4 regions of the Paenibacillus sp. FSL R7-0189 genome follow, and region 4 is predicted to be linked to each of the others. Evidence: riboswitches for the same ligand, from Rfam matches in the RefSeq annotation. Region 4 holds a riboswitch; each other region holds the start of a gene.
What was found. A riboswitch is a leader RNA that binds a small molecule or an ion and turns the genes downstream of it on or off. The one in region 4 is predicted to bind cyclic di-GMP.

Region 1 (8,213 bases), 2.7 Mb from region 4:
GAAATCGCACAAGTTGCGTTATTCCTGGCTTCGGATGATTCCAGTTTTGTGAACGGAGCTATCATCGCTGCTGATGCGGGTTGGACTTCTGCATTCTAAATGTTGGTTGTCTACCTCTGCCTCAACAATTTATCCACGGAGTCTTAGGGACCCAGATGACGTTATTCGCAAATTTTCAGTCTTTTGAGAAGGGATTCGGACTCCAGAGACGCTATTTCATATAAATCGACCCATATTTGGTGTTTTCGCGCCAATAGCTGCAGTGGAGTCCGATAGCAATTCAAATATGGAATAATGGCGCATTTAAGGTCTGCTGGGTCCGCCAACCAATTTTTTCGGGCAAAATGTTATCGGATTAAACGAAGGAGTGCCCCAGCACGCTACCATTATGCCAAATGATGACCCAAACGGGATGTTACATAAAACTCCGCTAGAGATTAATCTAGCGGAGTTTTTTATACGCTTGATATTTCCAGGGGAACCCTGCAAAATAGAGAGAATGCTAACTATAGAGGAGTTATATGAAATGAACGATGTTATGGTGCGGAATCATGTAAAAGTCATTGGAGCAGGAGAAAAAACTATCCTTTTTGCGCATGGATTTGGGTGTGATCAAAGCATGTGGCAGTTTATTACGCCATCATTTGAGAAAAAGTATCGAATCGTTCTATTTGATTATGTAGGCTCAGGCCATTCAGATTTAAGCGCATATACATCGGATAAATATCATACTCTCCATGGTTATGTACAGGATGTACTAGATGTCATCGAAACATTTGAACTCAAGGATATTATTTTTATAGGCCATTCTATTAGCTCTATGATCGGTTTGCTTGCTTCAATCGAGCGGCCGGATTATTTTGATAAAATGATTATGATCGGACCTTCCCCACGTTATTTAAATGAGGGAGATGCTTATTTCGGGGGCTTTGAAAAAAGTGATATTACTGAGCTTCTGGATATGATGGAGATGAATTTCGCGGGCTGGGCTAGCTTTATGGCTCCACTTGCGATGAATAACCCTGACCCAATGTTGACTAAACAGCTGGAACGAAGTTTTATTTCGGCCGACCCTATTATCGCTAGAGAATTTGCGGAAGTTACATTTTTTTCGGATCATAGAGAAGATCTGCCTAAAGCGACAGTGCCTACACTCATATTGCAATGCTCGGATGATAGTATCGTTCCTATAGAAGTAGGAGAATATTTACATAGACACTTGAATAATAGTACGTTCCGGTTAATGGAGGCCAAGGGCCATTATCCGCATATTAGCCATCCACAGGAGACCATTACTTTGATTAATGAGTATCTTAGGTGAGATGGAGAAGATTATGGTGTTGAAAGGATATTTAGACAATGGATGACCGGTTAAAATATGCGCCATGCGGATATGTTTCCATTACCCATGAAGGAATGATCCTCAATGTGAATCAAACCTTTTTGGATGGGATGGGATATCAGCAGGTTGATTTGGTAAATAAACATTTTGAATCTATCATGTCTACGGCAAACAAGCTTATTTTTCATTCATACTTCTATCCTTTTATCAATCTGAATGGACATGTAGAAGAGCTATTTATCAATTTGAAGGACAGCAAGGGACAAGCCGTCCCTTACTTGTTAAATGGTAGACGCCTCGAGTGTGAAGGTGTAGAGGTCATTGATTGTATTCTCGTACAGATGGGCAAACGTATTGATTATGAGCTAGAGTTACGATCTGCGAAGAAGCAAATAGAAGAGGCCTATTGGGAAAAAGATCAGGCGCTGGCAAAGCTCAAACAAATCCACCTGGAAATCGAGCAAAAGCAAGCTGAATTGCTGGAGATGAATGCCGTTTTAGTAGAGCTATCTACTACAGACAAGCTTACTGGATTAAAGAATAGAAGGTTCCTGCAAGAAAAGCTGGAAGAGCAGATTGCAGCGTATCACCGTGATCAGGCGCCTTTTTCATTATGTATTTTAGATATTGATCACTTTAAAAATGTGAATGATACCTACGGTCATCAGATGGGTGATTATGTCCTGGAGAAATTGGCGAGTATCCTGAAGTCCCAATCTCGTAAAGAAGATATAGTAGCTAGGTATGGTGGTGAGGAGTTTATCCTTCTGCTGCCTAATATAGATTCATCGGATGCCAAGGCTATAGCGGACAATTTGCGGCAATTCATTGCCAGCTCCACTTGGGAGATTGGCAGGGTTACGGTAAGCGTCGGCATAGCTACTTTTGAAGCAACCGATACAGACATCACTCTTCTGGAAAAAGCTGACCATGCGCTTTACGCTTCGAAAGAACAGGGGAGAAATCGCGTTACGCATATTATGGATTTGAGTGAAAAGCTTCTTTAATCGGAGGCTTTTTTGTTATTTATAAACGATACATCCTCTTTGCTCTAATTGCTCTAATAATTCTGTTCTTCTTAAGCTGTGATTCCATCTTAAATCCAGTTTCTCTAATCGTCCAAGTTGTAGAATCGAATCCGGGATTTCTTGCAGATTATTATCTCTTAAATCAAGCTCAACAAGGCTGCTTAATTGACCTATTTCCTCAGGAAGCTGATTAAGTTTATTTTTTCTAAGGTTCAGTCTTCTTAACTTGCTTAAATTACCGATAGATGAAGGCAGCTTAGTGATTCGATTATCACTTAAATCAAGTATCCGAAGTTCTTCTATAGCACCTAAATGTTCTGGTAACATGACCAGTTGATTACCATAGAGATGGATCTCTCTTAGCCCTTTTATTTGTGTGATCGAATCAGGTAAACATTCTAGCTGATTATAATAAAGCCGCATTTCAATCAGACTGCTCATTTCGCCTATACGGGCAGGCAATTGCTTGAGATGATTATCTGTTACGTTCAGATACTTAAGTTTCTGGAGAATACAGAGCTGCTCCGGCAGCTGTTCGAACTGATTATTGCTTAGGTATAGAAAAGAATCCAACCCCTGCAATCCGCCAATGCTCTCCGGCAACACCTTCAGCCGATTATGGCCTAAATCCAGCATTCTTAGGTGAACTAAGCGACCGATGTTCTCGGATAACTGTTCGATTTCATTGCCCGCATAATTAAGTACCTCTAATTCGTCATGAAGGAAGAGCTGATCGGGAATCTCTTTAATATGATTGTTGTACATGCTCAGTTCTAGTAGCGGATTGCTCTCAAACACGACATCTGGCGTTTCAATAAGTCCTTTTCCGTCAAAATTATATTTCATGAATGGATCTCCTTTGTAATTTGTATTGGCATCAAGCCTATGTGACAACGTTACGATAGAATATAACAGGATGATGATTTATTATCAGTATGTTGGCATACAAAACTATGGAATCTGTTAGAAAGGAATAATGAGATGGAAGCTTCTTTTTGGACTGGCACTCGCTTTTTTCAAGGTTTACCCTCGGAGAAGATCGAGGCGGTCTCAGGATTATTCACTTATAAGGCATATTCTAAGGGGACCATGGTGTTTGCAGAATCAGATCCGGGGGATTATGCCTACATTATCTATTCGGGGATTATAAGGGTGTACGCTACCACGAAAGGGAAAGAGCATACCGTAGATCTTTTTGGAAAAGGCGATTTCTTTGGCGATCTGGAAGTGATCCATCCCTCCAATATAAGAGTGCTGTCTGCGGTGGCTATGAATGATACTGTATTATTTGAGATTAAACATGAGCTTTTTAAGCAGATGCTTGCCGATTACCCGTTGATTAAGGAGCAATTGATGCTGCTGCAAATGGACCGTTTATTTTTATCGAATCGGTTATTACATGAAATGAAATTTCATGATGCGAGAGCGCGTGCGATATTTACGCTGAGAAGACTATACCAAAGATTTGGAGTAGAGGAGCAAGGCAAACAGAGGATTGATCTTCGATTGACCCATCAGCAGTTCGCGGATATGATCGGAACGTTAAGGGAGACGGCTACCCTTGTGCTTAAAGATCTGCAAGAGCAAAAGATTATTGAGATTCAACATCAGCAGATCACCGTGTTAGACGCGACATATTTACTGGAGTATACGGATTTCGATTGAGAAGAGCCGTTCCGGGATCTTTTTCAGAGAATCGATTATTAAAGGGGTTATGAATATGGCTTGTAATCATTGTGTAGTAAGAGAGCTGAATTTTCAAATCAAGCCTCATGGTGAGCTTAATCTTAGGGTTTTACCTAAGGTTATTCATCACTTGAGTAGAAGTAATACGATACATAAGGTAGAAGAAAATGTGATTACGATTAAGGAAGCTGAAGCGCGAGATCTTCTAGATTTCTGTAACGATCATATGGAGTCCGGGAAAATTGAATTTCGTATAGATGACCAAGCATGGAGACCTCTATCCGAGATGTCTACTGTAATGGATATGAAGTGGATTGATGAGGTTATCACTAAGGGTCTTGTTACTTGTTACTTCCAACCGATTGTGAACGTAAGGGAAGAGATTTTTGCATACGAGCTTTTATCGAGATTTAAAAAAGAAGATGGATCCCTTATCTATCCTAATGAGATCTTTGCGGCAGCACGGAATCGTGGGCGTTTATATGCTTTAGACCGGTTATGTAGAATGACTGCCGTAAAATATGCTGCGCCCTTAAATAAAAAAACGTTTATTAATTTTATCCCTACATCAATTTACGCTCCAGAGTTCTGCTTAAGATCAACGGTTGAATTGGCTAATCAATTAGGTGTCGATCCCTCTCTTTTTGTCTTTGAAGTTGTTGAAACGGAGAAAGTGGATGATCTCGCTCATTTGAAAGCTATTTTGACATATTACAAGGACCGGGGATTTGAATACGCTTTAGATGATGTTGGGGAAGGCTTCAGCACAATCGAGATGTTATTGGAGCTTAAACCTCATTACATGAAGTTAGATATGAAATATGTTCAAGGCGTGTCCAGTGATCCGAACAAACAGAAAATAGCTAAACAATTTTTAGAAAAGGCTTTAGAAATCCAATCTGTTCCTTTAGCAGAAGGTGTGGAGTTTAGAGAGGACTTTGAATGGCTTAAGCAGAGTGGTTATCAGTTGTTTCAGGGATATTTATTTGGAAAGCCTGATCCTATTCCCAAACAGTAATCCTAATGAGTATATATCGGTCCAGAGGATGAGATGAATTTCAGGTCAGAGTCTGAGTACAGCCAACCCCCGGGGTTGTATAATTTAGGTAATTTGAAAAGGGGGACGGGATGGATATGAAATGGCATCAATTTGTAACGCGCTGGGCGGATTCTAGGGGCTTTGATGGACGAGAAATTGATTATCAATGGCCTTCTCCCTCATTTCCGGTCATCAGTATTCGTAGTAATTTAGGGCGATACTCAGGTCAAAAGTATGGTCATGGAAGTAAACCCCGTGTAAAGACAGCTGTTGGTTTAATCGCTATTGGAGATGTAGCTGTCGGATTGATTTCCATAGGTGCGATAAGCGTGGGCGTACTTTCCTTAGGAGCAATATCACTGGGAATGTGGTTAGCGATTGGAGCAATAGCACTTAGCTGGCTTGGCTTCGCAGTGGGAGCGATTGCGATTGCAGGAGTGGCTGTAGGAGCGATCGCAATCGCGGAAAAAGCGTTGGGGGCCATCGCCATAGGGGATACGGCGTTTGGTGCGATAGCGATAGGCAGGATCGCTGGGGGTGCCATAGCTATCGGACAATGGGCATATGGTGTAATCGCAGTTGGCGAACATGGTTTCGGATTAATTCCCATCACGGGCGATGTGTGGAATTGGTTCCGGCGTTTGTTCGGATCGGGGAGTTAATTAGACCTCCAGTCCTAAAGGATCCCATTCTCTTCCGGGATAGTCGATAAATAATATCTATCACATGAGAAAAACTAATTGCAATTACCTATACTCATTTCATACCAATTAATCATGCGATCAGATCTAGGCTTATGTTACTCTTTGAATGTATTCGAAACTTCATAGGCAAACCTATGGAAATGTAGGGACGCAAAGCTATAGGGACTAAGGTTATCATAACTATTGTCAGCCAGCTGCCAAAGAGTGTGTAACGCTTTTTGTTAAAATATAAGAAAGTATAAGTTATACACCTATACTTAATATCTTATATTTCTCGCTTAAACGCTTACCGTCCTTATAAGGACGCCGAAGGCGTTTATGCTTGTTAAGGTTTAATAAAAATTAAGTCTTAATTTTTAGGCGACTTTATACGCAATCAAGCTACTCTTTTGGGGTAGTTTTTTTTGTGCCCATTTTTGGGCACTGGAGAGATTCATATGACATCTGGGGGTAAGAAGAGATGAAGAAAATGATTGCGATCGCTACATCGGCGGCCATGTTGGCCAGTTTTTCGAGTGAGGCAGGTTATGCTTTAGCAAGTGAGGCAAGCAAGGTAAATGTAACAAAAACAGTCGCGCAAAGTAAGGTCAACTTATTAAGCAACGCTTCGGTTATTCCGTTTGAGCTGTACGGCAAGGATGTTCTAAATGCCTATAATGAGGTTTTTAGAATGAATCCAGCAAATATTAAAACCATCACAAATAACGGTGGCAACTACTCAGGCTCACCTATAGCTAAGGCTATGGATGGGGATATGAGCACGCATTGGGAGACTGGCAAACCGAATAGTTCAACGTTTACGAATGAGGTTGTGTTTGTTTTCAATGAGTCCACTGAATTAAATAGAATGGTCTACGCCGCTAGGCAATCTGGTGCTAAAGGTAAAGGTTTTGCTCAAGAATTTGATATCTATGGCTCCACTACAGATGCAGGCGATTTCACACTCGTGTCTTCTGGAGAATATAAAGGCTCAACCGGTGATGTAGTGGAGATTCAGTTCGCACCTACGGCTTTTAAGAGATTTAAATTTGTCTTCAAAAAAGCCAACCAAGATTGGGCGAGTGCGGCTGAGTTTTCTTTTTATAAAGAGGATAGTGTCTCTGCTAAAATGAAAAATTTATTTACAGATGATACCTTGAGCCAAGTTAGTGCTGCCTTTAATACGACAGAGAAATTAACAGCTTTAGAGAATGAAGTGCAGGCACATCCACTGTATACGCAGTTTAAAGAAGAGATAGAGAATGCAAAGATCCTTTTGGAGAACCATCAGGTAGATGCAACGGCAGCCAAGGTTTCGAAGCTAAAAGGGTATGGTACAGCCTATGAAAATGCCTATAGCCAAGCTTATAGAATGCCAAATGCAAACGTATCAAAAGTAACGGTGAACGGTGGAAGCTACCCAGGTACGAAGCCTGAATATATGCTGGATGACCAGCCCACTACGCATTGGGAAACGAACAAAAACAATGATGCAAGCTTCACGAATGAAGTCGTGTTTGAACTAGCGCAAGCGGAAGTGCTGGACAGAGTGGCTTTTTTGGCTAGAGATAACCGCAAAGGATTCCCAGAGGCTTTTGAAATCTATGCATCAGAGACGAGTAAAGGAGAGACCTTCCAACTTGTATCTAGCGGAACCGCGATTAGTACCAATGATTTTCTGGAATTTAAATTCGAACCGACGAAGTTTAAAAGATTAAAATTTAAGTTCACAAAAGCTAATATTAACAGACCTTTTGCGGCTGAATTTAGATTTTATACAGAAGATAAAGTAAGCGAAGCTGTAAATGGTATTTTCACAGATGGAACGATGAGTGCGGTTGTGTCTGCTTATAATAACGTTGCAAAAATCAATGAATTGGAGGAAGCGACAAAAGTACATCCGCTCTATCCAATCCTTAAAGATTCATTGGAACTAGCTAAGAAGCTGGTTAATGGCGAGGTTCAAATCGAAGGTACCATCATAGAGGCGGAGCAGCGTGGAGATATGAAAAAACATGCTCAGCAAAACCTGAGAATAGGCTTCGGCACGAACAACCAGCCTACAGGACTTGCGGCAATGCCTGGCGAGACCATCAATGTTTATGTGGATGCTGCTTCGGGTGATAAGTTGCCTTCTTTGATCTTTTCTCAACAAGAGGGAGCTTGGAATAGTTGGGCTAGGGGCGTACAATTGCGTGCGGGCAAGAACACTATAACTGTACCTGAAATTGCAACGACTAGTGCTTATGCTCATGATGTAACTAAGGGCGGAACCGTTTATATCGTAAATCCCTATACAGCTGAGGAGCAAGGGAAGGCGCCACTGATCCGCTTCGAAGGTTTAGAAAAGATTCCTTTTATGACCAAGACCACGGATCCAGAACAATTCAGAACCTTCTTAACCACATACAAACAAAGATTAGACGAAGATAAAG
Region 2 (8,213 bases), 1.9 Mb from region 4:
ATAAATTAATTCCTCTCTTTAAATAGTTTGCACACTAACTACTTGATTAGTATACAAACTATATTCTCCTTTATCAATTTTAATTATTTTATTTGTTTAAATTGTGGGGAGTTACAGGTGAATGTCAATAATATTGATATTTAGAACTTTTGTTTGTATATAATAAAAATGAATGTTCTTATTTTTAGAGGCGATCAATCATGGAAATGAGTATCGACCAAACGGTTGGGATTATTTATCAAGTCTAGGAGAGCAAGATTACACAACGCGAGATCGAGATCCGTGACATCCGTGACAAACGTCCAACATAAACAAAGGGGATAGATATCATGCGGTGTATAACAATACGGCAGCCTTGGGCGACCTTAATTGCTCTTGGTGAAAAAGAGTTTGAAACTCGTTCATGGAGAACAGCCTACCGCGGCGAGTTAGGCATTCATGCCGGAATGAGGATTGACAAAAAGATTTGTGAACAGGAACCGTACAAATCAGTATTGGCGAAACATGGCTATACAGCAAATAATTTGCCGACAGGAGCTATTATTGCTACAGGTCAGCTCGCGGGATGTTATGTGGTTACTCCAGAGGTGGATTTAAGGGAATGGATCAATGGGAACGAATATGATTTTGGCGACTATAGCGAAGGACGGTTTGCCTGGAAGCTTGAAGGGGTTCATCCATTAAGCCATCCAATTCCAGCTAAAGGTCGGCTAAGCTTGTGGGAGCACTCTAATCACTTCTGAACAGCGAATGATATTTTTAATGTAATTTTTATGTGCCTATCAGCTTTTTTTCAGGTTCGAGGTATATATTGAAGACACCAAACACCCCCCAGTGTTTTGTGGTATATCTCTCTCAGGTCTTGCCAACTCCCATGGTAAGGCCTATTTTTTTGTTCGCTAATTGATGGGGGGAGAGTAGAGCGGCTTCTATACAGCTTTATTTAATTTGAAACTGTTCTTCGTAACTCTTAAAAGAGGAAATATCCAGCCCTAGGTATCTGCGCATATGGATGGCAGCCTGAGCCGCAACAATGTCATTCAACAGCAGCATTCGTTCGTGATAGCCACGACATATATACTTGGCTTCAATTCCCGTATTAAGTCTGTTTTGCTCATACACCTTGATTCCCCGTCTTCTCATTTCTGCACGAACATCCCTTAGATCTGTTGTAGCTACTGCAGCAGCTGTTCCAAGCACCTCCAGATAAGGGGCGGGTGTTCGTAAGTGTGTAGATAAAATGGCGGAGTCCCGTTCGAAAGCTGATAAAATCATCGGAAGCAATAAATAAGATTTCACCAGCATGTTGTCCCTGCTTTCTGCTCTATGCATGAATCTCATCACCTCTAATAGGAACGTATATTCGTATTCTACCCCGATATTCCAAAAATAATCAATGGTATTTCTAAACAGCTTATCCAATGTGATTAAATTCATAACTAAATAACGAAGAATAAATTATATTAAAATTGTAATAATAAAAAATTAATGTATCGGACGTACATAAAGGAGAATTATGATGGAAAAAGAGGGCAGCCTCCAGCGTGGATTGTTTTTTGGTTTAATTCTGAGTGTTCCCTTATGGATATCCATATTGGGCTATATACAGTTACTTTAAAATTTAATGAAAAACCTTATGCGAAGCGCCTTTAGGCGCTTTTTTTTGTATGGTAATAATGAGCGGAATCATCGAAAGGAATTGATTGACAATTGTGGGTGTCGGGCGCTAAACTGTTATTAATTCAAAAAGTATTAAAAGTCATAGACGGTTATTGGAGAGAATGCTTCGGCTACCAGTTCTGGACTTGCAGTGTAATACATATATATAGTCATGATAATAGCAAACCGTCTGAAAGGGCGGGACGCAAAGTCCAGGAGTCTAAAGTGTCTTAAAGGCACAATGACCGTCCGACTGCCATGAGAAGGGAATTCCACTTCTTTTTGGCGGTCTTTTTTGTTGTTAGGTCCTTTAGAGTTTCTGGTAATTATTCTGATTAATATAAATCATAGTTTTAGGAGGTGTGCCATTTGAAAAGAAGAATAAGACCGTTACTCTCGCTTGTATTAGCTGGGATTTTGACGGTAGGTAGTGGGCTTTCCTCATTAGGAGCTGGAGTTGCTGGAGCTAGTAGTTCTTCTACATTGGGAATTGCAGGGGTCTACAACGTGTTTATTCTAGGGGATATAACAACGGTTTCGGATACGGAAGGAAGGTTTGCTGCTGGAGGTAACGTTAACTTAACCAACTATAGTGTTGGAGATAGGTTGACCGCTGCTGAGGTTTCCTTGACTGACACACTTGTTGTTGGAGGGAATCTTACTTTCAACGGAGGTACTGTTTATGGGAATATCGTGCACGGGGGAGATTTTTCAGGGAATGTAACGCTCCTCAAGGGAGGTACAAAAAGACAGGGGAGTACGATTGACTTTTCAGCCGTAGGTCAGTCTTTGAAGGACAAATCAGCAGAACTTGCAGCATTGCCGGCGAATGGAACAACAGTGTACCAATATGGCAGTCTTACCCTGACAGGTACAGATCCTGCGGTCAATGTTTTTAATGTTCCAGGAGATAACGTCTCTAATACCTACGGAATTACAATAAATGTTCCTTCAGGATCTACAGCAATTATTAATATTGATGGTTCTAACGTAAAAATGAAAAACTTCGGATTTCTACCTAATAACGTGTTGAACAGCAAGAAAATTTTGCTTAACTTTAGCCAAGCTGCGTATATTGATATGGCAGGCATAGGTGTAATGGGAAGCATACTTGCCCCCTATGCTCATGTTGATTTTATTAATGGTCAGATTAACGGTACTTTAGTGGCGGCTTCACTCAAAGGGACTGGTGGTGGTGAATTTCACCACTATCCATACGATGGTGATGAACCTGGACCAACGCCGACACCAACGCCAACAGTGACACCAACGCCAACGCCAACAGTGACACCAACGCCAACGCCGACAGTGACACCAACGCCAACGCCGACAGTGACACCAACGCCAACGCCGACAGTGACACCAACGCCAACGCCGACAGTGACACCAACGCCAACGCCAACAGTGACACCAACGCCAACGCCAACAGTGACACCAACGCCAACGCCGACAGTGACACCAACGCCAACGCCAACAGTGACGCCAACACCAACACCATGTCCGACACCGACGCCAACGCCTACGTCAACACCAACAGTGACGCCGACACCGACGCCAACAGTGACACCAACACCGACACCGACAGTGACACCAACACCAACACCGACACCGACAGTGACGCCAACACCAACGCCGACGCCAACAGTGACACCAACGCCAACGCCGACAGTGACACCAACGCCTACGCCAACAGTGACGCCGACACCAACACCAACGCCGACGCCGACGCCAACACCAACGCCAACAGTGACACCAACGCCAACAGTGACACCAACGCCGACGCTAACGCCAACAGTGACACCAACGCCGACGCCAACAGTGACGCCGACACCAACGCCAACGCCAGAAGCAACACCGACACCACGGTAACACCAGAAGCAACACCGACACCGACGGTAACGCCTGAAGCAACACCGACACCGACGGTAACGCCAGAGGTAACACCGACACCGACGGTAACGCCTGAAGCAACACCGACACCGACAGTAACACCAGAAGCAACACCGACACCGACGGTAACGCCAGAAGCAACACCGACACCGACGGTAACGCCAGAGGTAACACCGACTCCAGAGGTAACGCCTGAAGCAACACCGACACCGACAGTAACACCAGAAGCAACACCGACACCGACGGTAACGCCAGAGGTAACACCAACTCCAGAGGTAACACCAACGTCGACACCAGAGACTTCGGTGTTCCCGACACCAACGCCATCATCCGTAATTGGCACTATAGTTCTTGCAGAAGATCCTGTGCCGCTTGGGCCTGTAGCTTCGCCGATACCAGCGCCAGTACCAACACCGTCGAATAGCACAGAAGTACTTGTTGATGATGATGAGATCCCATTAGGTCCGGTACCGGCAGTGACACCAACGCCAACACCAACACCTGATGAAATCATCGTAGTGGACGATACGATCCCATTAGGTAAGCCACCTGTGAAGGAATTGCCAAAAACGGGTGAATCAAGTCCTGCACCTTACTATGTAGCAGGTTTAGGTTTTGCACTTATCGGATTATTAATGAGAACCAAGTTCTCCAAAAAGAATAAATAATAAACGGTAGAGCAACATAGAGTCGCTTTCGGGGGGTGTCCCGATGGCGGCTCTATTTGTATGTCATGATTGCGATAGTTTGGTGCATTCTAAGTAGATGGTATACTCTTGTTGCAAAAGAAATGAAGAGGGGATGGCGAAGGCGAATTGATATGGTTCATTATTAGCGCTGTAATCATCATAGGGATTCTAATCTATGTGGGATTTTTCTTCTATGGTATTGCTATTAAACGAGCGCCAAAGGTATTTCTAAGTAATAATCCTAATCTGAAGGCTGATCCTCCGGTTGCCGGAGCTTCTTGGGGGGAGGGGAAGGATTGGGTCTCTCGCCAGAGCTTCGAGAATATTGAGATCGTATCTGCAGATGGACTTAAACTAAGAGGTTTCTTACTCCAATCTAATCGTGCTGCGGGACGCACAGCCATTCTAGCCCACGGTTATTCAGGTAAAGCAAAGGATATGGGGGCGTACGCCAAAATCTACTACGAGAACTTAGGCTTTAACATCCTAATTCCCGATGCAAGGGGGCATGGAGATAGCGCAGGGGATTACATTGGTTTTGGTTGGCCGGAACGAAAAGATTATTTGCAATGGATTGAATACATGATTAAAAAGACTAGGTCTAGTGCTCAAATTGTGCTTCACGGTGTTTCTATGGGCGGTGCTACAGTGCTAATGACCTCAGGGGAAGATCTTCCGCCGCAGGTAAAAGCTATTGTTGCGGACTGCGCTTATACCTCAGTAAAAGCACAATTATCTTACCAACTACGGCGCATGTATCGTTTGCCAAGTTTCCCTTTCGTTCAAAGTGCAAGTCTAATCACCCGCTTGAAGGCGGGGTATGGTTTTGGTGAAGCCTCTGCATTAAAACAAGTGCGGAAAGCGAAGGTTCCGATTCTTTTTATTCACGGGGATGCGGATAACTTTGTACCTTTTGCTATGATGAATGAATTGTATGAGGCATGCCAGAGTCCAAAAGAGAGGCTCATAGTGCCGCAAGCGGGGCATGGATTGTCTTATGATACGGATAAGGCGGGGTATATAGATGTAGTAACAGCTTTTGTAAGCCGATATGTAAAATAAGTCCTGAACGTAGACAGCGCCCGATATCCGCTAGGTAGCGGTTATCGGGCGCCTATATTTTTCCACACATGACGTAGTCCTTGAATAAGGATCGTACCGTCATGCTTTCTCGTTATATTCATCCCCCGCCGTTCGTGAGTAACGGGTGTCTTGATTCCTTGTTATTTCCAGCAGCCGTGTGGCGAGAATAATCCTTCCAATACGACAAAAGCCCTACCTCTCTTTTGCCCTTGCGGCTCCATTGACCGCGCCAGTGTGAATCGGAATGCTATATTTCGAATTTAATCTCATAAAAAGGAAGAGTACTGCAAGAAAACATAAAGCCTCTTTGTCCAAAATGCCGATGTGTATAATAGTCGGCCTGACATCTTCTTGGTGGGGATATTCAATATATCGAAAAACAAATACCATATAAATATAACACACTATTGTTTAAAAGGCAAATATAATAATGAATTCCAAGATAAGGTTTATTTGATTCTAGAGAGAAACAAACCTCGATAGGGAGCGCTTAGATTTCGAAAGTAACTTAAATTGGGTTAATTGTGAATTATTCCGGAAAAGCTAGTAAACCAGAGGAGATGGGCGATCTCGGTGCAAATGGGCTAAAATGTAAGTTGGATATTTTTGCAAACGCTACAAACTACAACTGAAAATGCCAGAGACGAAGGGCTTGTGTCTGCTGGGGTTATTTTGCGTGCCTATTTTGTGAACAGCTCTCTAAAACTGACAATAAACTCCAACATTGATTGAAGGATTGAGGGTAGACCGTTATAATTAATAAGTCTGGATTTTAATTAAAAAATAAGGGAGATTTTTATGAAACGCGCAGATGTGTGGCTGATTTCCATCGTATTGATTGCTGCGCTCGCTTTTCTCGTACCGAGATGGTTTTCGGACAATGATGACAAAGGTGGGGCCGGTAAAAATCTCATAGCCAATGTAACGGTGGACGGTGAGTTATTTAAAACGGTAAAGCTTACAAAAGAAGAACAAACCATTGAGGTCCGCACGGAACGCGGCTATAACATTTTGAAGGTGCATGATTACGGGATTGAAATGTACGATGCCGATTGCGCTGATAAAGTTTGCCTAGGTTTTGGTTTTATTACCCTGCCCAAACAGACGATTGTCTGTCTACCGCATAGAGTATTAGTCGAAATCACCAGTGCGTCGGGGGAGGATGATATAGATGCCTATGTCCAGTAGTGAATCTGCAACAGCTTTAAAAAGAACAGTGATTATTGCGATTTTCGCCGCAGTGGCAGTAGTGTTAAGTTTAATAGAGGCACAGATTCCGTTATCCGGGATGGGACTGGTGCCGGGTGCTAAGCTCGGACTGGCCAACATTATGATTTTGACTTGTATTTACTTTTTACGTGGACGGGATGCTTTCCTGCTTGTCATCCTCAAAACACTGCTTACTGCATTTCTGCTAGGTACCTTCTCAAGCTTGCTGTTTAGTTTATTTGGTTCACTTTTTAGCTTTGTTGTTATGTTTGTGCTGATGCTGATTAGTGGCAAAGGTAAGAGTATAAGCTTGATCGGAATTAGTATAGCTGGTGGGATTGCACATAATATCGGTCAGCTGCTGGCAGCTTCTATGGTATTTGCATCACTTAGTATTTTTTATTATCTTCCCATGCTGCTGATCACTGGGGTAGTAACAGGAATTGCCGTGGGCTATGCAGTCCGTTATTTGGTGGCGTCATTGTCAAAAATATCGCTGTTTGAAGAATTTTTGGACTGATTAGTCACATCAGCGGAAGGATGACTAACATGAATGAATCATACGAAGGTCAAGACTTAGAGGGAGAAGGACAAGCAGTCATCTCTCTGGATGGGGTATCGTTTGGCTATGATCCCGAGCATCCGATTCTTCAAAATATAACGTTATCTATCTCACAAGGACAATGGGTCAGCTTGGTTGGTCCTAATGGCTGCGGGAAGTCTACGTTGGTCAAGCTGCTTAATGCTCTGCTGCCTAAGGGGGCTGGTGAGATTGAGGTTAGTGGCATGCTGCTTAGTGAGGAAACGATCGGAAGCATTCGGCAATGTATCGGAATGGTGTTCCAAAATCCAGATAATCAGTTTATTGGAGCCACTGTAGAGGAAGATATCCTATTCGGCCTGGAAGGGCTTTGTTTGCCGTACGAAGAGATGGCTGAACGTTTGCACTCCTATACGACAAGACTAGGAATAAATCATCTGTTGTCCAAGCATCCGGGTGAGCTGTCGGGAGGCCAAAAGCAGCGTGTTGCTATCGCTTCCATTCTTGCTATGGAACCAGGCATCGTCATTTTTGACGAGGCCTCTTCTATGTTGGATGAAGGAAGCAGAAATGACCTTCTCGGCATTCTGCAGGATATGCGGGCAGAAGGGAAGTACACGATCCTCATGATTACGCATGATGCAGATGAGATTTTGGCATCGGATCGGGTGCTTGCGCTGCATGGAGGTAGTTTGGCTGCAGATGTTACACCGGCGGAGTTGTTCCGCAACGAGGAGCTTCTGGAAAAATGCCATCTGCGTGAACCTTATCCTTGGCGCCTTGCACGCGAGCTGCAGAACCAGGGTATTCATGTGGATGTTCCGATCAGTGAAAAGGAGCTTATAGACACGTTATGGCCATAGAATTACAGCAAGTAAGTTACACCTACGCTGACCGAAGCCTCTGGAAGCTGACGGCGCTCCGGGACATTAACCTCAGTGTACCCATTGGCTCGATGGTTGGTATTGCGGGGGCGACGGGCTCAGGTAAATCGACGCTGCTGCAAATGTTTAACGGGATACTGAAACCAACCGAGGGTACGGTAAAAGTGCTTGATGTAACCATTCAGGCTGGTGAGAAGTCACCTAAGCTAATGCCACTGCGCCGCCGAGTCGGATTGGTATTTCAATTTCCGGAGCAGC
Region 3 (8,213 bases), 2.2 Mb from region 4:
CGCATCATCAACTGTGCCCGTGGTGGTGTAATTGATGAAATGGCGTTAGTAGAAGCTATTGATAGCGGTATTGTTGCTGGCGCTGCATTTGACGTATTCGAAAAAGAGCCGCCACAAGCAGATCACCCATTCTTGTCGCATCCAAAAATTATCGTGACTCCTCACTTGGGCGCTTCTACAATTGAAGCTCAGGAGAATGTAGCGATCGATGTATCGGAACAAGTACTGCATATTCTGCGTAATGAACCGTTCATCAATGCTGTAAATATTCCTCCAGTTGCTCCAAGCGTAATGAACAAACTCCAGCCTTACTTCACACTTGGTGAGAAGCTGGGCAGCTTTGTTACCCAAATTACAGATAGTGCTATTCGTGAAATCCATGTTGAGTATGCGGGTGATCTGTCAGATGTCGATACCCAACCACTTACTCGCTATATTGTGAAAGGCGTGCTCTCCCGCCACTTCGCTGAGGATGTTAACATCGTTAACTCCATGCACTTGGCAAAAACACGCGACGTTAATGTAGTAATAACTAAAGCTTCCAAAACTAAAGGGTTCACTAATCTGATTACCGTGACCCTTAAAACAGATCACGACCAAGAACGTCTCGTAGCCGGAACATTGCTGCAAGGTTATGGAGAAAGAATTGTTCAAGTGAACAAGTTCCCAGTTGATATCGCTCCTGAAGGACATCAAATCGTCGTATCCCATAACGACAAACCAGGGATTATCGGACTTGTGGGCACATTGCTGGGTGAAAATGATGTCAATATCGCCTCCATGCAAGTGGGACGTAAAATCGTTGGTGGCGAAGCAATCATGCTGCTGACCGTTGATAAAGCTGTACCTACTCATGTGCTTGTGAAGCTTGCTGGCCTGCCAGAAATCAACACTGCCGAAGAAATCATTCTTCTGTAAGCAATAAGATAGAAATCAAACAACAGAGCAGCGACTCTCCCCTTATAGGAGTTTCGCTGCTTTTGTTGTTGATCGTCGACCTATTTCGGCTTCATTTACAACACCGAATCGAGTTCCCCTGGAGACTTACGGACCCAGATGGCCTTATAAGCAATAACTTCACCTTTGAAGCAGTGTTTCGGACTCCAGTGCCGCTATTCCTCAAAAAGAGAGCTAAATCAGGTGTTTTGCCTATCAATAGCGTCTATGGGGACCGATAGCGTCCTAAATATACGAAAATGCTGCATTTAAGATCAGCTCTGTCCTTTACTGCTTCGTACACAGAAATGGGATCAAACAGATCAAGTTTGCTGTTTAGACTAAGAATGCGGGAACAGTCCTCCCATCGATGTCGGTAAATCCATACTTTTCAGCGAGCTTAGCAACCTGCTGCGGTTGACCGGTCATAGACATAACCTCAGGATCGGTTGCGAGAGCAGCGGCTGCCCTACCGATATAGGTTGTGGATTCAGTCATCTGCAATTCTTCAACCTCATGCCAATGCTCCTCATCCGTGTTCATGCTCTCCAACACCGCCTCTGTCCTCATCCAGCCCGGAGTAAGAGGAATAACTGCAATGTTGTCCTCTTTAAGCTCAATCGATAACCCGTAGGCCATGCGCACAAGTGTATTTTTAGAAAGATCATAATAGAAGTTTCCGAGATATTTGTAATGATCCCAAAAGGTTGTGTGGATGATTAGACCGCCAGCTTTTGCCTCGCGCATTAAAGGTATTGCGTAATAATTTGTTACCAACTGTGCCCTCACACCCGCATTAAACATATTGTCCCAATGCGCTGTAGGAAGCTCCCAAAAAGACTTCTGCTCAATAGGCAAGTCATTCCCGCCCCATACATTATTGACTAAAATATCAAGCCGCCCTTGCTCTGAAGCAATCTGGCGAATGACTGCCTCTGTCTCCTGATCTTTTGTATGATCACATCGTATGGCGCTGCCGGACCCTCCCTCTGCTTTTATTTCCCTAAGTACGTTATCAATGCTCCGCTTGCTTTGCCCTGTGCCAGAGGCCTCTGTCGTTCTGCCCGTAATATAAACGAATGCACCTTTCCTTGCCAGCTCCAATGCAATTCCTCTACCAGCACCTCTGCTGCCTCCGGTGACCAATGCTACTTTTCCTTTTAAAGTCATGTTCTCAATCCTTTCTACATTTGTTTTTCTCTAAATGTTCTATATTTAATCCTTACCTTATATAAGTATAATTCTTTAATATGACATCAACTGACATATATAATATAATAATTAATTAAGAACTGACTAACATTTATAAGGAGGAGGAATGTTCCCTTAATGAGAGCCGATCGTTTGTTATCCATCTTACTTTTGCTGCAAAATCGTGGAAAGATGACGTCCCGTGAGCTAGCCCAGACCTTAGAAGTGTCTGAACGAACTGTGTTTAGAGATATGGAAGCCTTATGTACAGCAGGAATACCGATTCTTGCCGAACGGGGACGCGAAGGGGGCTGGATGCTCACGGAAGGATACCGAACCTCGTTAACGGGTATGAAGCCCTCAGAGATTGCTACTCTGCTGCTGTCCGCAGACTCCTCGATTTTAAAAGATCTGGGTATACAAAACGACTTTTCTTCTGCCGTACTCAAGCTGGAGGCTGCTTCGCCATCTAGGACGAATAATCCAGCCAGTTACCTAAGCCAGCGCATCCATATTGATGGTGCCAGCTGGCACCCTTCCGACGAGACCTATCCGTTCCTATCTATCCTGCAGGAAGCTGTTTGGGAAGATCGTAAAGTAAAGATCACTTACCCACGGAATGACGAGACGAAGGAACGTTTTATTGAACCTCTTGGGTTAGTCGCAAAACGTGGAGTTTGGTATGTAGTGGCACGAACCGAGGGTGAAATGCGGACTTTTCGCGTGTCAAGATTAATACAAGCTGAAGCAACTAATGAATCATTTGTCAGACCTGAGACTTTTGATTTAAAAAGCTACTGGGAACAGTCGACTTTAGCTTTTAAAGCAGCTCTGCCAAAATATGTAGTGAAATTAAAGGTGAATGAGTCTATTCTTAAAGAATTACAACGTGAAAGATATGTAACTATAACTTTAGTAGAACCCTCTGCTAATACTGGGTGGATGAACGTAGAGGCCGAGTTTAATACTATAGAATCTGCCTGTCGTATCGTACTCTCTTTTTCTCCTTCAGTTATTGTTTTAGCTCCTACCGAACTAGTAGGGATGGTAAAGTCTGCTATTAAAACAATTTCCACAATATATGAGGAATTTTGACATGAATTCTAAATATCTACTACTTAAAGAAGATTTATGACACTTCTCTATAGACCAATGACCTATAAATCCCCTATAATAACACCATTACATAAAATTTAATAAGGGGGACATTTTACCAATGAGCTGGATGCACAAACTTCCGTTAAAACAAAGAATTGTTGCCGGATGTTACCTCGTTGCCGCACTGTTTGCTATTCCTGTCTTAGTTACGTTAATGATTCTAGGTCAATTTCTCGTAGGAATTATACTAGTAGTTGTTCTTGCAGGTCTGACTTTACCTGTTGCTCGCTTCGTGGAGAGAACGCTTACATCATCTTTTGATGATATTGCTAATGTATCTCACAGTATTTCGAAGGGGGATTTCACTAGCAGAGCGGACGAAAATGGTTCAATGGGTGACGTAAGCCGCTCCTTTAACACAATGATTGATAAGCTCAAGAAGATTCTGACCGATGCATCGCAGATCACCCGTCAAGTAATGGATGCAAGCCGCGGAATCGAAGATAAGAACCAGAACCTGAAAATTGTTATGGCACAAGTAGCCTCTTCTTCTACCGAGCTCGCTCTTGGTGCAAATGAAATATCTACGGATATCGCTGATATGACAGAATCCATTAAAGACATTGAGACCAAAGTATCCAATTATACGAACTCCACCAAAGAAATGAACAGACGTTCAATACATACCTTAGAACTTGTTGAGCAAGGGCGCCAATCCGTAGATACACAGGCTGAAGGCATGCGTAAAAACATAGAGGCTACACAAAAAGTGGCTGATACTATTGAAGCTCTCTCACAAAATGCCCGCGGGATTACGATGATCACCAAGACCATCACAGAGATCGCTGAGCAGACCAACCTGCTGTCACTCAATGCCTCCATCGAAGCTGCTCGTGCCGGAGAGCATGGTCGGGGTTTTGCCGTTGTCGCTCAAGAGGTTCGCAAGCTTGCTGAGGAATCTACGGCTTCCACAAAAGAAGTATTCGGTTTGGTCCGCAGCATTGAGTCAGATATTAAACAAGCCATCGATAATATCGCCATCAATGAAGAGGTTGTGCAGGTTCAGAATGAAATGATCACTCAATCTGCCCATATTTTCGCACAAATTGTACAAAGCGTGCAGTACATTACCGAGCAAATCTCTTCATTCTCTGCGGAGAGTGATCTTATGCTAGAAAGTGCCTTGAAAATTTCCAGTGCAATTGAGAATATCTCAGCAATCACCGAAGAAACCGCTGCAGGCACTGAAGAGGTATCGGCGGCTATGAATGAACAGATTAATGCCCTGCAGTCTGTTGCAGAAGAAACGGAAAAAATGACCCAGGCCGTATTTAATCTGCAAAAAACCATTCATATCTTTAAATTCTAGTTCAAAACTATCAACTGCCACCTAAGCTGAGTCTTAGGTGGCAGTTTTTTTCGCGAGGCAAAACTTCATCTCTTGGACAAGACTTTCGTCAAATTTCGAGTTTTTTTAGCGGATTATGTTGACAAAAATTAATGAGGAATATATTGTAAAGGAAAATTATTCTTATCAACTATAAATTAATATTGGCAAAATCCTCGAAAGAGGATGACGCAAAACCATGGATCTACAGCCTCATTTTTTCGTTTGAGGCCATGATTGCCAGGTTGCAGAGGAACCAGGACGGCTGAACTATTGTTCAGTCTTAGCGGCGCCTTATGCCACCAACCTGTGCTTACTATAGAGCACAGGTTTTTACTTTTTGAGTATATTGATCTATCGTATCTATTCGGTAGATTAATAACTAATATATATCAAAAAACTTGTGAGGTGTTTCTTTTGAAGACAGTCGCAGATTACATGGCGGAAGCACTACGTAACCTAGGAGTCACCCATTCTTTTGGGATCATTGGCAAATCGATTTGTCCAATAGTTCTAAAGATGGTCGATTACGGTATTGAATTTATTCCCGGCAGACATGAAGCAAGCTCCGGATTCGAAGCAGCAGGGTATGCGCTGAAAACGGGTAACCTAGGCGTAGCATTTGGTACTTCTGGTCCTGGTGGAACTAACCTGCTCACAGCAGCAGCTCATGCGAAAGCTAACAACCTACCTGTCCTGTTTATTACCGGCCACCAATCCATTACAGAGCTTGGAATTCCTCAATGTCAGGACTCCACCTCTTTTCTGGCTGATTTAGCTGATATGTTCAGACCTGCCACCTTGTTCAGTAAATTGGTTGAACGTGGGGATCACTTTGGTACTATTTTTAATCATGCGATTTCTGTGGCCCTGGCCAAACGGGGTCCTGTTCATCTTTGTATTCCTTTTGATGTACAAACTGAAGTATTGGAAGAATGCAATATTGTAATCCCTGAAAGAGAGTCTCTAATTAGTCAAGCAAATATCGATAGAGTCATCGATGCTATTCAAGCTGCTAAGAATCCTTTGATTATTGCGGGTAAAGGAATTAACCGCTCCGGAGCACATAAAGAGCTTGTTCAACTCGCAGAAACTTTTAATATTCCTGTAGTAACATCTCCTGGTGGAAAAGGGGCTATAGTCTGGGATCACCCGCTCTATCATGGTCCTATTGGCGTTGGCGGTTCGACCCACGGGGATGATTTATTGAATAAAAGCGATCTGTTTATAGTGCTTGGATCACGTTTAAGTGATATGACCATCTGTAATCTTAAACGGGAGAATCATCCAGCAACTTTAATTCAATTTGATATTGATCCAAGCTTTGTCGGAAAAATCCTATTGTCCAAAACGATACCGGTCACTGGGGACCTGCGCGATAATTTGGTGCACTGCCTAAATCATATTGACCCAAGCACAATCACCAAACGCGAGGCTTTGGCCGATGCTGATTATTCAGAAGAGCTTCCAACCCTCAAGAATCTTTCACTGGCTTCAGTAATGAGCACTTTAAGTGATTTGATCCCTTATAATAATTCAATTTTCGTTGATGATGGAAGCCATGGATTCCACGCTGCAAAATGGTACAAGGTTAAGAAACCGGGCAGCTTTGTTTTTGATGCTTATTTTGCTTGCATGGGTAATTCGATCGGCATGGCTATTGGTGCAAAAGTTGCAGCTCCTGAAGAAACTGTCCTCTGCATTACAGGTGATGGTTGTTTCATGATGCTCGGCGCTGAGATTAACACCGCTGTCTGCAAAGATATCCCTGTCATCTTTATCGTGGTCAATAATAAGCAACTAGATATGGCTCTTAAGGGTATGGAGAAAACCACAGGTCGTATCGATGGAACTCTATATGAAGTACCAATGGACGCCGTGAAATTCGCTGAATCTCTAGGTGCTAAAGGCTACAAATGTGAGACTGCGGATGAATTCACAGCTGCAATTAAAGATGCGGTAGCTCTAAACCATGTTGCCGTTATTGAACTACTAACAGACCGTGATGAAGTCCCTCCGACTGCACACCGTACTTTGAACCTAAACTAGGAGGCTAACCATGAAGGAAAATATCAACAGTGGTCTTAACCACTTCACGAATCTATCAGGAGACTATGGCGCAAAAGCACTAGCTCCAATTAAAGACCACTTCCCTGACTTGGCTGAATTTATTATGGGGAATGCCTATGGCGATATTTTTCAACGTAATACTATAGCCCCTGACTGGAAGGAAATCGCAGTCATTTCATCTTTAATTTCAATGGGCCAATTCGAACAGCTGGGTGTTCATTATGTCATGGCCCTTCGTGTTGGAGTCACCGTAGAACAGCTAAAAGGTATTCTATTACATTTAGTACCCGTTATAGGGGCACCTAGAATCATCACAGCTTTTAATATCCTGCTTGCAACCATAGAAGAAATCCAATAATCCAACAGTTCGACAACAATATACAAAATTCGACTTTATTATTGCATACACTTGAAAAATATGCCTATAATAGAGTCGGAATATCCCAATACTTGCTGTATAGTGTCGAATTTTGACTTTTATAAAACAGCTAAGTGGATATATATATGGCTGGATATTGCAGTCGAACTGTTTTGGACAAATTCAATCTATGGGAGAGATTTAGGCATGGGAAGTTTCGTTTTGAAGACAGACACTGCAAACAAGGTTATTAACATTGAGTTGGATGGAACATTTTCTGAAGAAGATGGTCTAAAATCTATTCAAGCTTATCAACAAACTATCAATCCAATTACTCCAGCTGACTATGAACTAAAAATCGACTGCAGAAAGCTAAATGTAACTGCACCAGATGTTGTACCTCTTTTAGAAAGCTGCTTTGTAATGTTTAAGAATGATGGATTTGTAAAAGTAAATCTAACGCTTGAAAATAACCCGATCCTCAAAATGCAGCTTTCCCGTCTTGGCCGTAAAGCTGGACTCGATAACATCGAGATCATTTCTGCGGTTACAGTCTAGATCTTTTAATCTTAATATGTAGGCCACATTTTACTGCTTTTCAGGAGGCGTATTATGACCGGAATTCGTATTAAAGGCATTGATATCTATCATCCCAGCAATATAGTTGGTAACGACTTTTTCATTAAGCATTTTGACGAAAAAGGCATTGATATTCGAGGTCTATTATCCGTATTAGGTCGTATTACACGGTATAGTATTAGGGATGCGGATGAGAATTCCCTTACGATGGCTTTTGAGGCTGCCCGGAATGTTCTGGAGAAAAGTGGTCTCACAGGTGCCGATATCGACCTTATTGCCTATGCAAGTCAAACTCCTGAGTATATCTTTCCTACCAACTCATTAATGATTCACCGTTTGATCAAAGGCGCATCCCATACAATCTGCATTGACAGCAATGCTAATTGTGCGGGTATGACGGCTTCAGTGGAACAAGTTAGCCGTCAGATGCAAGCGAATCCTAGGATTAAACGAGCGTTGGTAATCGGCTCCGATTATGTAACCCCTCATGCCGATAAGAATGATCCAGTCTACTACGCTAACTTCGGTGATGCAGCGGCGGCAGTCATTCTTGAACAAGCTGAGGATGTAGTCGGTTTCATTGACTCTATCTAC
Region 4 (8,213 bases):
GACAGCAATAACCGCATCCACTAATTGGTTAATGAAATTAAATCTTTTCTCTAAGCTTCCGCCCCATTGATCATCACGACGGTTGGAGTGTGGAGAGAAGAACTGTTGGACTAAATATGTGTTTGCTCCATGAATTTCTACCCCGTCAAATCCAGCTTGAATAGCTCGTTGAGTCGCTTTTTTAAAATCCTCAATTACACCGAAAATTTCATCTTCTGTTAATGCTCTTGGAATTTCTGCATTCGGACGTTCGGCAGCAATGGCGCTGGAGGAAACTGGTTGTACGCCACGTAGTATTTTTGAATCTGTCATTCTTCCTGCATGGAATAGTTGTAAAATAGCTTTTGTTCCATTTCGTTTAATAGTAGATGCTAATCGGCTAAGGCTAGGAATAAATTGATCGGAGGAAACACTAAGTTCACCTTCCCATCCTTTTCCACCCTCTTGTACATTTGCTGCCGCAGTGATGACCGCACCTACTTCGCCCGTTCTTAGTGAATAGTATTTCAATTCATCTTGTGTTACTACACCGTCATAAAAGCTCATTCGCGTGGTCATTGGAGCCATAACCACTCGATTTTTTAATGTCAGTCCTCTGCGAAAAGTTAATGTTGTGTCTAGTGCTATCATCTTTTTCCCAACTTTCATTAAATTATATTTAAACAAAATATTATATACATGCGCATACATATAAATTACAGCAATGATTTATTCTTGTCAACTAATAAACAACTGCTGTTGAATACAGCAAAAAGCACTGTTCAGCGGAACAGCGCTTTTTGCTCGATATGAATCGTCCTTATTTTTCTAGTTCGGCCGGTTTTACAATGGCTGTACCTTTATTATTCTTGGAGTATTTAGCTTCAATTTTCGTGGTGTATGTATCTTTTGCTCCATCACTTACCAGCACATAACTCAGATCGACTGTCAGCTTTTCCGTTTGCCAGGTCTTAGTATTGACGAATAATTTCCACGTTACGCTTTTGGGTTGAACTGTCTCACCATCCCAGAGGTTCTCCTGGTCATAGAGTTTGATTATCCCCTTAGCTGCTGTCGGATCGGTTACAGTGAATTGTAAGACCGTTTGTGCGCCAGCAGTGCTGACTTTCATGGATTTTTTATAACTTTTTACCGAATCAAGCATGGAAACAGGATCGTATTGGCCTTTAGAGTAAAAGGCATCCCATTCCGTTTTCTCCAGTCCAAGCCAATACTGTGCATCAGGATCGATCGGCTCCCCGTCATCGTCGTAACCTGAAGAATCGTCTTCAGATTCATCGATAAGCTCACTTCCGTCTACAAGATAGTAAAACTCCTTATCGTTGGCATACAAGCTGTAAGATGTTTCTAAAAGACTGCTAGCGACAGTACCTGCTGCGGCAAAATTCGGCAGACGGCTGATATCCAGCTTCAGAGTGTTGGTGTTGCTGATACGCACCCCGCCGCTTTGAATATCCTGTTTTTTGGTCACATCCAGATGGAAATTCTTTATTGCTTTGGAGGCTGCCGTTACTTTGCTGATCATCTGATCCGCGGTTACTGCTGTTGAGGTAGCTGCAGACACTACTCCAGGATTAGACATCCATCCGATCGTTCCGGACAGCAATAAAGCACCTACTGCCAAACTAGTACCTATTGTTTTGAAAAAACTGTTCATGTACTTCCCCTTTCGGCCCCTTGCGATAATGTAACGCCGTATAGGTCGAAATAATAAAAGAGCTCAAAATAGACTACATATTCTTAGAGCTATCCTTTATGCTTCATAAGACATCCCTATGGCGGCCTGGCGATCATTTCCTTCTGTCGAAAGGCTTTAGACCCATGGCTTTGTGTCATCATCTTTCGATGATTTTACCTTTAACGCGGACATTCAATTAGTTTTAATTAGCTTACGGACGCATGTCCCACCGCTAATTTTATCATGGTTATAATTACCTGTAAACGACTTATCTTCCATTCGAATTCGCTATGATACTCAGAAGAAATACTAAAGTTTTGCATTTTTCCAATTCTTCCAAGTTTTCCAGATATCTGAGGTTCAGCTGAGTTATACTATCAATCCGTTTCGGTATATCACTATGCTATGATAAGTATGTTTTTAGTTTCTCTATCCATCCAAACATTTTCTTAACATATAACTCTTATAATTATTTTAGTTTTCTTAGAAAGGATGATTTTCATGGTTAATATCCTTGTTGTCGAGGATGATATAAAGCTTAATCAAATTATCTGCACCTATCTTTGCAATAATGGATACGACGCTAAAGGGTGTTTAAACCCACGAGAAGCATATGATTTGATGTATAACAGCCTGTATGACCTTATCATCTCAGACGTTATGATGCCAGAGATTGACGGCTTTGAATTTGCGGAAACGGTTAGGGCTATTAACAAAACGATCCCCCTTCTTTTTGTTACCGCTCGTGATGATATTTCCTCAAAACAAAAAGGGTTTCGCGCTGGAATTGATGATTACATGGTCAAACCGGTCAATATGGACGAACTGGTAATGCGTGTGGGCGCTTTACTTCGACGTGCAAATATTGCCCACGAAAAAAAACTGAGGGTAGGAAGTCTTATGATGGACGCGGATGATATGACAGCAACGGTAAACGATGAGGAAATCCCTGTGACGGTACGGGAATTCAACATACTCTACAAAATGCTTTCCTACCCCAAACATACCTTTTCCCGTGCCCAGCTAATGGACGAGTTCTGGGGCATTGGCAGCGAAACCAGCCTGCGTGCCGTAGATGTATACATCGTCAAACTTCGCGACAAGTTCTCTTGTTGTGTGGACTTCAAGATCATGACAGTGCATGGGCTCGGCTACAAGGCAGTGCTGCAATGAGTAAGAGGCAGGAGCAGCATGCCCGGTTCAAGTCCAAGCGTTTTTCATGGAAAGAGTTTTTGTGGACCTTTATTGTGCTGTCCACGCTAACAGCAGGTCAAGCACTTATATACGACGCCTACATTTCAGTAGAACGCGTTCCAACTCAATACATCTTTGGAATCACTGGATATTGGATCATTGTTGCCTTCATTTTTTGCCTTGTCACCGCACGGCAAAAGTACATCGCCTTTGATAAACCCATGCGTAAACTCAGCGAGGCGGCAAACCAGGTAGCAGAGGGAGATTTTTCAGTCTATCTTGAGCCGCTTCACAGAGCGGATAAAAAGGATTATGTAGACGTGATGTTCGAGGATTTTAATAAGATGGTTGAAGAACTGGGCAGTATTGAAACCCTCAAAAATGATTTTATATCGAATGTATCCCATGAGATTAAAACACCATTATCCGTCATTCATAGTTACGCAATGGCATTGCAAACTGTTGATTTGTCGCCAAAACTTCGAACGGAATATACTGAAACTATCATTTCGGCCTCCCAAAAATTAACGACACTGGTGATCAATATTCTGAAGCTAAACAAATTGGACAATCAGGAGATTAATCACGTTGCAGAGCCCTATGATCTGTGCAGGCAGCTATGCGACTGCGCCCTTACTTTTGAAAATTATTGGGAAGAAAAGAACATCGAATTTGTGGCGGATATAGAGGACCGTGCTATCATTCATGCCGACGAAAGCATGCTAGAGATCGTATGGCTTAATCTCCTCTCCAATGCTTTGAAATTCACACCCCCTGGCGGTAGCATCACCTTATCGCAGACTTCAGATGAAGATACAATTACGGTTATGGTATCAGATACTGGCTGCGGAATGGACGAGGAGACGATGAAACATATTTTCGATAAATTCTATCAAGGCGATACTTCTCACTCCGGGGAGGGTAACGGCCTTGGTCTTGCTCTTTCACTGCGTGTTATTGAACTAGTCGGTGGAACCATATCTGTTAAGAGTGAGCTACGCAAGGGCACGACATTCACAGTCCAATTAAAAGCTGAGAAATAAGTAATTCCCTTAAACCATAATTCATTATCTTGATAAGATCAAAAAAAGCAGTCTGAATTCGCAAAACGAATTCAGACTGTTTTTTTCATTAAACAGAAATACACCTCAATTCCAGTTCATTACGATTCTTCAATTAATATTTTATAAACAATTTGCAAGCAATTCATAAATATATCGACGGTAAAATGATCACATCAGGTGAGGCAGCAATTGTTCGACAAATTAACTTTTTAAAATAAAGGAGAAATTATCATGAGTGAGATCACAAGAAATGAATCTAATTTTATCGGCTATGAGTACAAAGATATTACAGTAAAACGCAAAATGGAGTCGGTATATACAGACGGATATAACAATTTTGGCTGGGCGCTGGAAGGTACTTCAACCTCAGTTCAGAATGTTGGTTCCGTAACCATAAAGTTCAAGCGGGACCGCAAGATCCGTAATAAAGTTGAACTGACCCGCCTGCAACGCCAGTTTGACGCCGCTGTTGCCGAAATTGAGACACTGGAGAGTTCCAAAGTCATCGGTGCTTCTGTGGTTGCCTATGTTATTGGTGTTATTGGAACATCGTTTATGGCTGGTTCTGTATTTGCTAATCAAGCTGACATGCTGCCGCTTTCTATAATTCTAGCAGTCCCCGGTTTCGTAGGCTGGATCATCCCATATTTTCTCTTCAGCAGTATCAGCAAGAAAAAAACGAACAAGGTAGCGCCTCTGATCGATCAGAAGTTTGACAAGATTTACGAGGTGTGTGAAAAAGCTAATGCTCTACTAGGAAAGTAAGACACTGATACGAGATTCTGAAGACCCATTACAACATGAAGGGAGGAGATAAATATTAAGGATTTACTTGACCGCAACCTGTTAGATTATCAAGACCGAGCTGCCGTAACAAACGTTGCTTCACTTATTATTAATGCTTTGATGGGCATCGGCAAGTTGATCCTCGGTCTCTATCTCCTTTCCGGATGGTTCATCATAAACGCGTTGTATTACTTAATCCTTTGTGCCGCAAGAGGTCAGGCACTGTATAAATATACAGTGGCCAAGAATACCGAGGACCCCGAACAAAGATATAATATAGAATTTCATGTCTATCAGCGAAGTGGTGCTTTCCTTTGTCTTCTAGGAATCACTTATCTGTTAGTCTGTATGAGGATGTACTTTGTCGGTGATGTGATAATATTCAGAGGTTACATTGTTTATCTGGTAGCAACTATTGCTTTCTCCAAGCTTGGGTTTGCCATTTACGGAACTATGGCTAACCGGCATCTGAAAGGTCCTATTGTCTCTACGCTGAAAATAATTAGCTTTATAGATGCAATGGTTTCCATTGTGGTGACTCAATACACTCTGCTTTTGATGGAAAAATCCGCTAATGCAATCAGCTCCAGCGCATTGTTCGGGATGGGATGCAGTGTTTTATTTTTTCTTCTAGGGATTTACATGCTGCTAAAAAAGAAAAAGATTCCACTTCCAGAGGGTGTACAACAAAGTGAAGTAACGTGAAATTGAAACCCCAAAAATGATCAGTGAGACAATGATTAGTGAGACTGAGCCTCACATGAGGAGTGAATAAGGAATGGTTAGAGAGTTTATTGTCCTGTTTGTTGGCTATCTCATCCTCAGAGAGTACTTTAATCATGCCTAGTGTTTGCAACCTTTGTGATTGCTAATAATTAATATCTGTGTAAGAAAAACAACTCGTTTATTAATGAGTTGTTTATTTGTTTACAGTGAAACGGAAGCCTTCACTAAGTGAGGAGGCCTGCAATTTCTGCTGGGAAATCGAGAAAAAACCGTTCCTTGGTAAAATACCGAGAAACGGCCACAGTTTATAGCTACCTTAAATAGTTCTACTTCGACCTATTCTCAATCAGTTGCTGCAACCGAATACTTGAGCTTTTGATACTGCCGATAAATTCGTAAATGATATCGATATTTTTCTCCTGTTCCTGAGTCGTTGCCAGCATCTCTTCCGTTGCCGCAGCATGCTTTTGGGAGATATCAGAGATATTCTCAACTTGTACGCTCACTTGTGAAAAGATTACACTCACATGATCGGTCATATCCAGTTCGTTTGCTATGAATCGATCAATACGCTCAAATGCAGTCTTAATGCTGTCGAAGCTTTCGAGTACTTGCCCGCTGATCGTCTCTCCTTCTTTAACAGCGATAATACCATTATTCGCCTTCTCAACTACAAGCTGAGTCTTACTTTTGATATTGTTAATAATTCCGTCGATTTGCTTAACTGTATTTAAGCATTGCTGAGCTAGTTTTTGGATTTCTTTGGCTACGACAGCAAACCCCGCACCGGCATCTCCAGCCCTTGCGGCTTCAATATTAGCGTTTAAAGCTAGCAGATTAGTTTGATCAGAAATCTGGTTGATCGCACCCAGGAAAGTATTTACATCATCCATGCTTTGGTTTAATTCCTCGACTGTGGTCAATGAGTCCGTTACCGCTGTGTTGATAATGTTCATTTGTTCGCCCATTTGATGAATCCTGTCTGAGCTTTGGCGGACTACTTGACCAGTAGCTTCCGAGGTGCCGGCCAGACTTTGGGACAACTGGTTGATTTCGGACATCTTCCTATCTGCCTCATGCATCATTCCGCTGATATGAGTGATGCTTTCCGACTGGTCTATAATTCCTTCCGCTACTTCCTGGATATTCGCAGTTATCGTATCGCTGATATCCTTTAAAACTCCGATATCGTTATTGCAATGCGCGATATCGACATTTAACCCGGATGTGTTTTCATGAATAACACTGACCATTTTATCCATCGCCGCCAAAAGCTCTTGGGCTTCGGCCTCTTTGCGAAGAGATAACTGGATCAAATCGGAACTTCGTTTACAAACAAAGTATAAAGCCACAATAGTCAATTCAATAAAACCTATGGTCATAAAGAAGGTTGTATCGAATTGATGATGTTCTGAATAATAGATTACGAAATACGAAAGATTATACATCCCGCCAAAACCATAAAGCAAAGCTTTGTTTAAATACAAGGAAACCACGCAGAGTACAACCACGATCAACATTCCCGCACCGGGCGATTCTATGTATGGAATGGTACATGTCAAAATGGCAACTACTAAAATGACTGTGGTCTGAAGCTGATATTTCTTTTTGAAAATAAAAAATGTGACAAACAGCAGTTCCAGCAAAAGTGAGAAAACCACCTCCACTCTTACCTGATCGCCACCAAGAAAAAAACAAAATCCGATCAAAGCAAACCATAAAATACTTGCAATAATTTTGTTGACTTTTGCTGCGTAGGCCTTCAAAAAACTATCATTCATTAACATTCCTCCAAGCATTCTGTGCTGTAGTCTGTTTATCTGATGCTGCTCTATTATCTTTTACAGATGTTAAATAAATGTTAAACAAGTCGTGGTTATTAGAATTAATATCTCATTAACAAGTGCCTAACAACTCAGCAACATTTTAAGTACACACTGAGGATGTTGCTTGAGAAGTTGCGACACAGAATTGGTGGCGTTATGCCTATAAGAGGACCAGCAACTGATTGTAAATAAAGATTTGAAAGGATGTAGTGGAGTGAGTAGAGAGAGAGAAGTAAACATCAGTACCTTAAGAAAAGGACCCATTTTGTTCGTAATGATTTTCGGCGCCTTTCTTGCGACGTTGAATCAGACGGTAATGGGTGTTGCCATGCCAGAATTAATGAATGATTTCAATATTTCTGCTGCAACCGCTCAGTGGCTAACAACTGGTTACATGCTGGTGAACGGTGTGTTGATCCCGATTACAGCTTATTTAATGCAGCGTTTCACTACCCGCCAGCTTTTCCAGACTTCCATGTTCATTTTCCTGACTGGAACGATCGTTGCGGCCATCGCGGCAAGCTTCCCGGTTCTGTTGACAGGACGTTTGATTCAGGCAACCGGCGCAGGGATTATCATGCCACTGCTCATCAATGTCATTTTAACGCTATTCCCTCCTGAAAAAAGAGGTGCTGCCATGGGCACGGTCGGATTGGCCATCATTTTTGCCCCTGCGATCGGACCTACTCTGGCCGGATATGTTTTGGAACATTACAGTTGGGAAACCATGTTCTATGGAATAATTCCACCCACTGTCGTTGTTATTGTCTGCGGATTTATATATTTGAAAAATGTATCGAAACGCTCCTATCCCAAGCTTGATATGATTAGTGTCGCCCTATCCACTATCGGATTTGGATCTTTGCTTTATGGGTTCAGCCGGGCTGGCAGCGCGGGGTGGACGAGTGCGGAGGTGCTCTTGGCTCTTGGTGCGGGCAC

Region 1: it holds a riboswitch for cyclic di-GMP, as region 4 does, so the genes downstream of both, MKY63_RS11330 (NPCBM/NEW2 domain-containing protein) here and MKY63_RS30655 (DUF6612 family protein) in region 4, are expected to answer to the same signal.
Region 2: it holds a riboswitch for cyclic di-GMP, as region 4 does, so the genes downstream of both, MKY63_RS08005 (choice-of-anchor A family protein) here and MKY63_RS30655 (DUF6612 family protein) in region 4, are expected to answer to the same signal.
Region 3: it holds a riboswitch for cyclic di-GMP, as region 4 does, so the genes downstream of both, MKY63_RS20390 (thiamine pyrophosphate-binding protein) here and MKY63_RS30655 (DUF6612 family protein) in region 4, are expected to answer to the same signal.

The regions. Positions count from the first base shown of each region.
Region 1 is NZ_CP150223.1:2,611,235-2,619,447, forward strand. It holds gene MKY63_RS11295 (SDR family oxidoreductase) at 1-99, shown strand, start outside; gene MKY63_RS11300 (alpha/beta hydrolase) at 527-1,321, shown strand; gene MKY63_RS11305 (sensor domain-containing diguanylate cyclase) at 1,360-2,349, shown strand; gene MKY63_RS11310 (leucine-rich repeat domain-containing protein) at 2,365-3,216, opposite strand; gene MKY63_RS11315 (Crp/Fnr family transcriptional regulator) at 3,352-4,035, shown strand; gene MKY63_RS11320 (EAL domain-containing protein) at 4,091-5,074, shown strand; gene MKY63_RS11325 (hypothetical protein) at 5,191-5,757, shown strand; cyclic di-GMP riboswitch class I at 5,915-6,001, shown strand; gene MKY63_RS11330 (NPCBM/NEW2 domain-containing protein) at 6,260-8,213, shown strand, end outside.
Region 2 is NZ_CP150223.1:1,862,813-1,871,025, reverse strand. It holds gene MKY63_RS08020 (MarR family transcriptional regulator) at 1-2, opposite strand, end outside; gene MKY63_RS08015 (ASCH domain-containing protein) at 330-743, shown strand; gene MKY63_RS08010 (hypothetical protein) at 940-1,332, opposite strand; cyclic di-GMP riboswitch class I at 1,830-1,920, shown strand; gene MKY63_RS08005 (choice-of-anchor A family protein) at 2,029-3,528, shown strand; gene MKY63_RS08000 (LPXTG cell wall anchor domain-containing protein) at 3,855-4,217, shown strand; gene MKY63_RS07995 (alpha/beta hydrolase) at 4,365-5,300, shown strand; gene MKY63_RS07990 (NusG domain II-containing protein) at 6,120-6,509, shown strand; gene MKY63_RS07985 (Gx transporter family protein) at 6,493-7,050, shown strand; gene MKY63_RS07980 (ATP-binding cassette domain-containing protein) at 7,080-7,934, shown strand; gene MKY63_RS07975 (ATP-binding cassette domain-containing protein) at 7,925-8,213, shown strand, end outside.
Region 3 is NZ_CP150223.1:4,693,539-4,701,751, reverse strand. It holds gene serA (phosphoglycerate dehydrogenase) at 1-918, shown strand, start outside; gene MKY63_RS20405 (SDR family NAD(P)-dependent oxidoreductase) at 1,273-2,106, opposite strand; gene MKY63_RS20400 (YafY family protein) at 2,266-3,222, shown strand; gene MKY63_RS20395 (HAMP domain-containing methyl-accepting chemotaxis protein) at 3,344-4,594, shown strand; cyclic di-GMP riboswitch class I at 4,769-4,865, shown strand; gene MKY63_RS20390 (thiamine pyrophosphate-binding protein) at 5,021-6,661, shown strand; gene MKY63_RS20385 (carboxymuconolactone decarboxylase family protein) at 6,672-7,040, shown strand; gene MKY63_RS20380 (hypothetical protein) at 7,248-7,598, shown strand; gene MKY63_RS20375 (ketoacyl-ACP synthase III) at 7,653-8,213, shown strand, end outside.
Region 4 is NZ_CP150223.1:6,938,352-6,946,564, forward strand. It holds gene MKY63_RS30650 (NADH-dependent flavin oxidoreductase) at 1-690, opposite strand, end outside; gene MKY63_RS30655 (DUF6612 family protein) at 800-1,657, opposite strand; cyclic di-GMP riboswitch class I at 1,775-1,866, opposite strand; gene MKY63_RS30660 (response regulator transcription factor) at 2,180-2,851, shown strand; gene MKY63_RS30665 (HAMP domain-containing sensor histidine kinase) at 2,848-3,915, shown strand; gene MKY63_RS30670 (hypothetical protein) at 4,168-4,701, shown strand; gene MKY63_RS30675 (hypothetical protein) at 5,077-5,427, shown strand; gene MKY63_RS30680 (methyl-accepting chemotaxis protein) at 5,775-7,229, opposite strand; gene MKY63_RS30685 (DHA2 family efflux MFS transporter permease subunit) at 7,549-8,213, shown strand, end outside.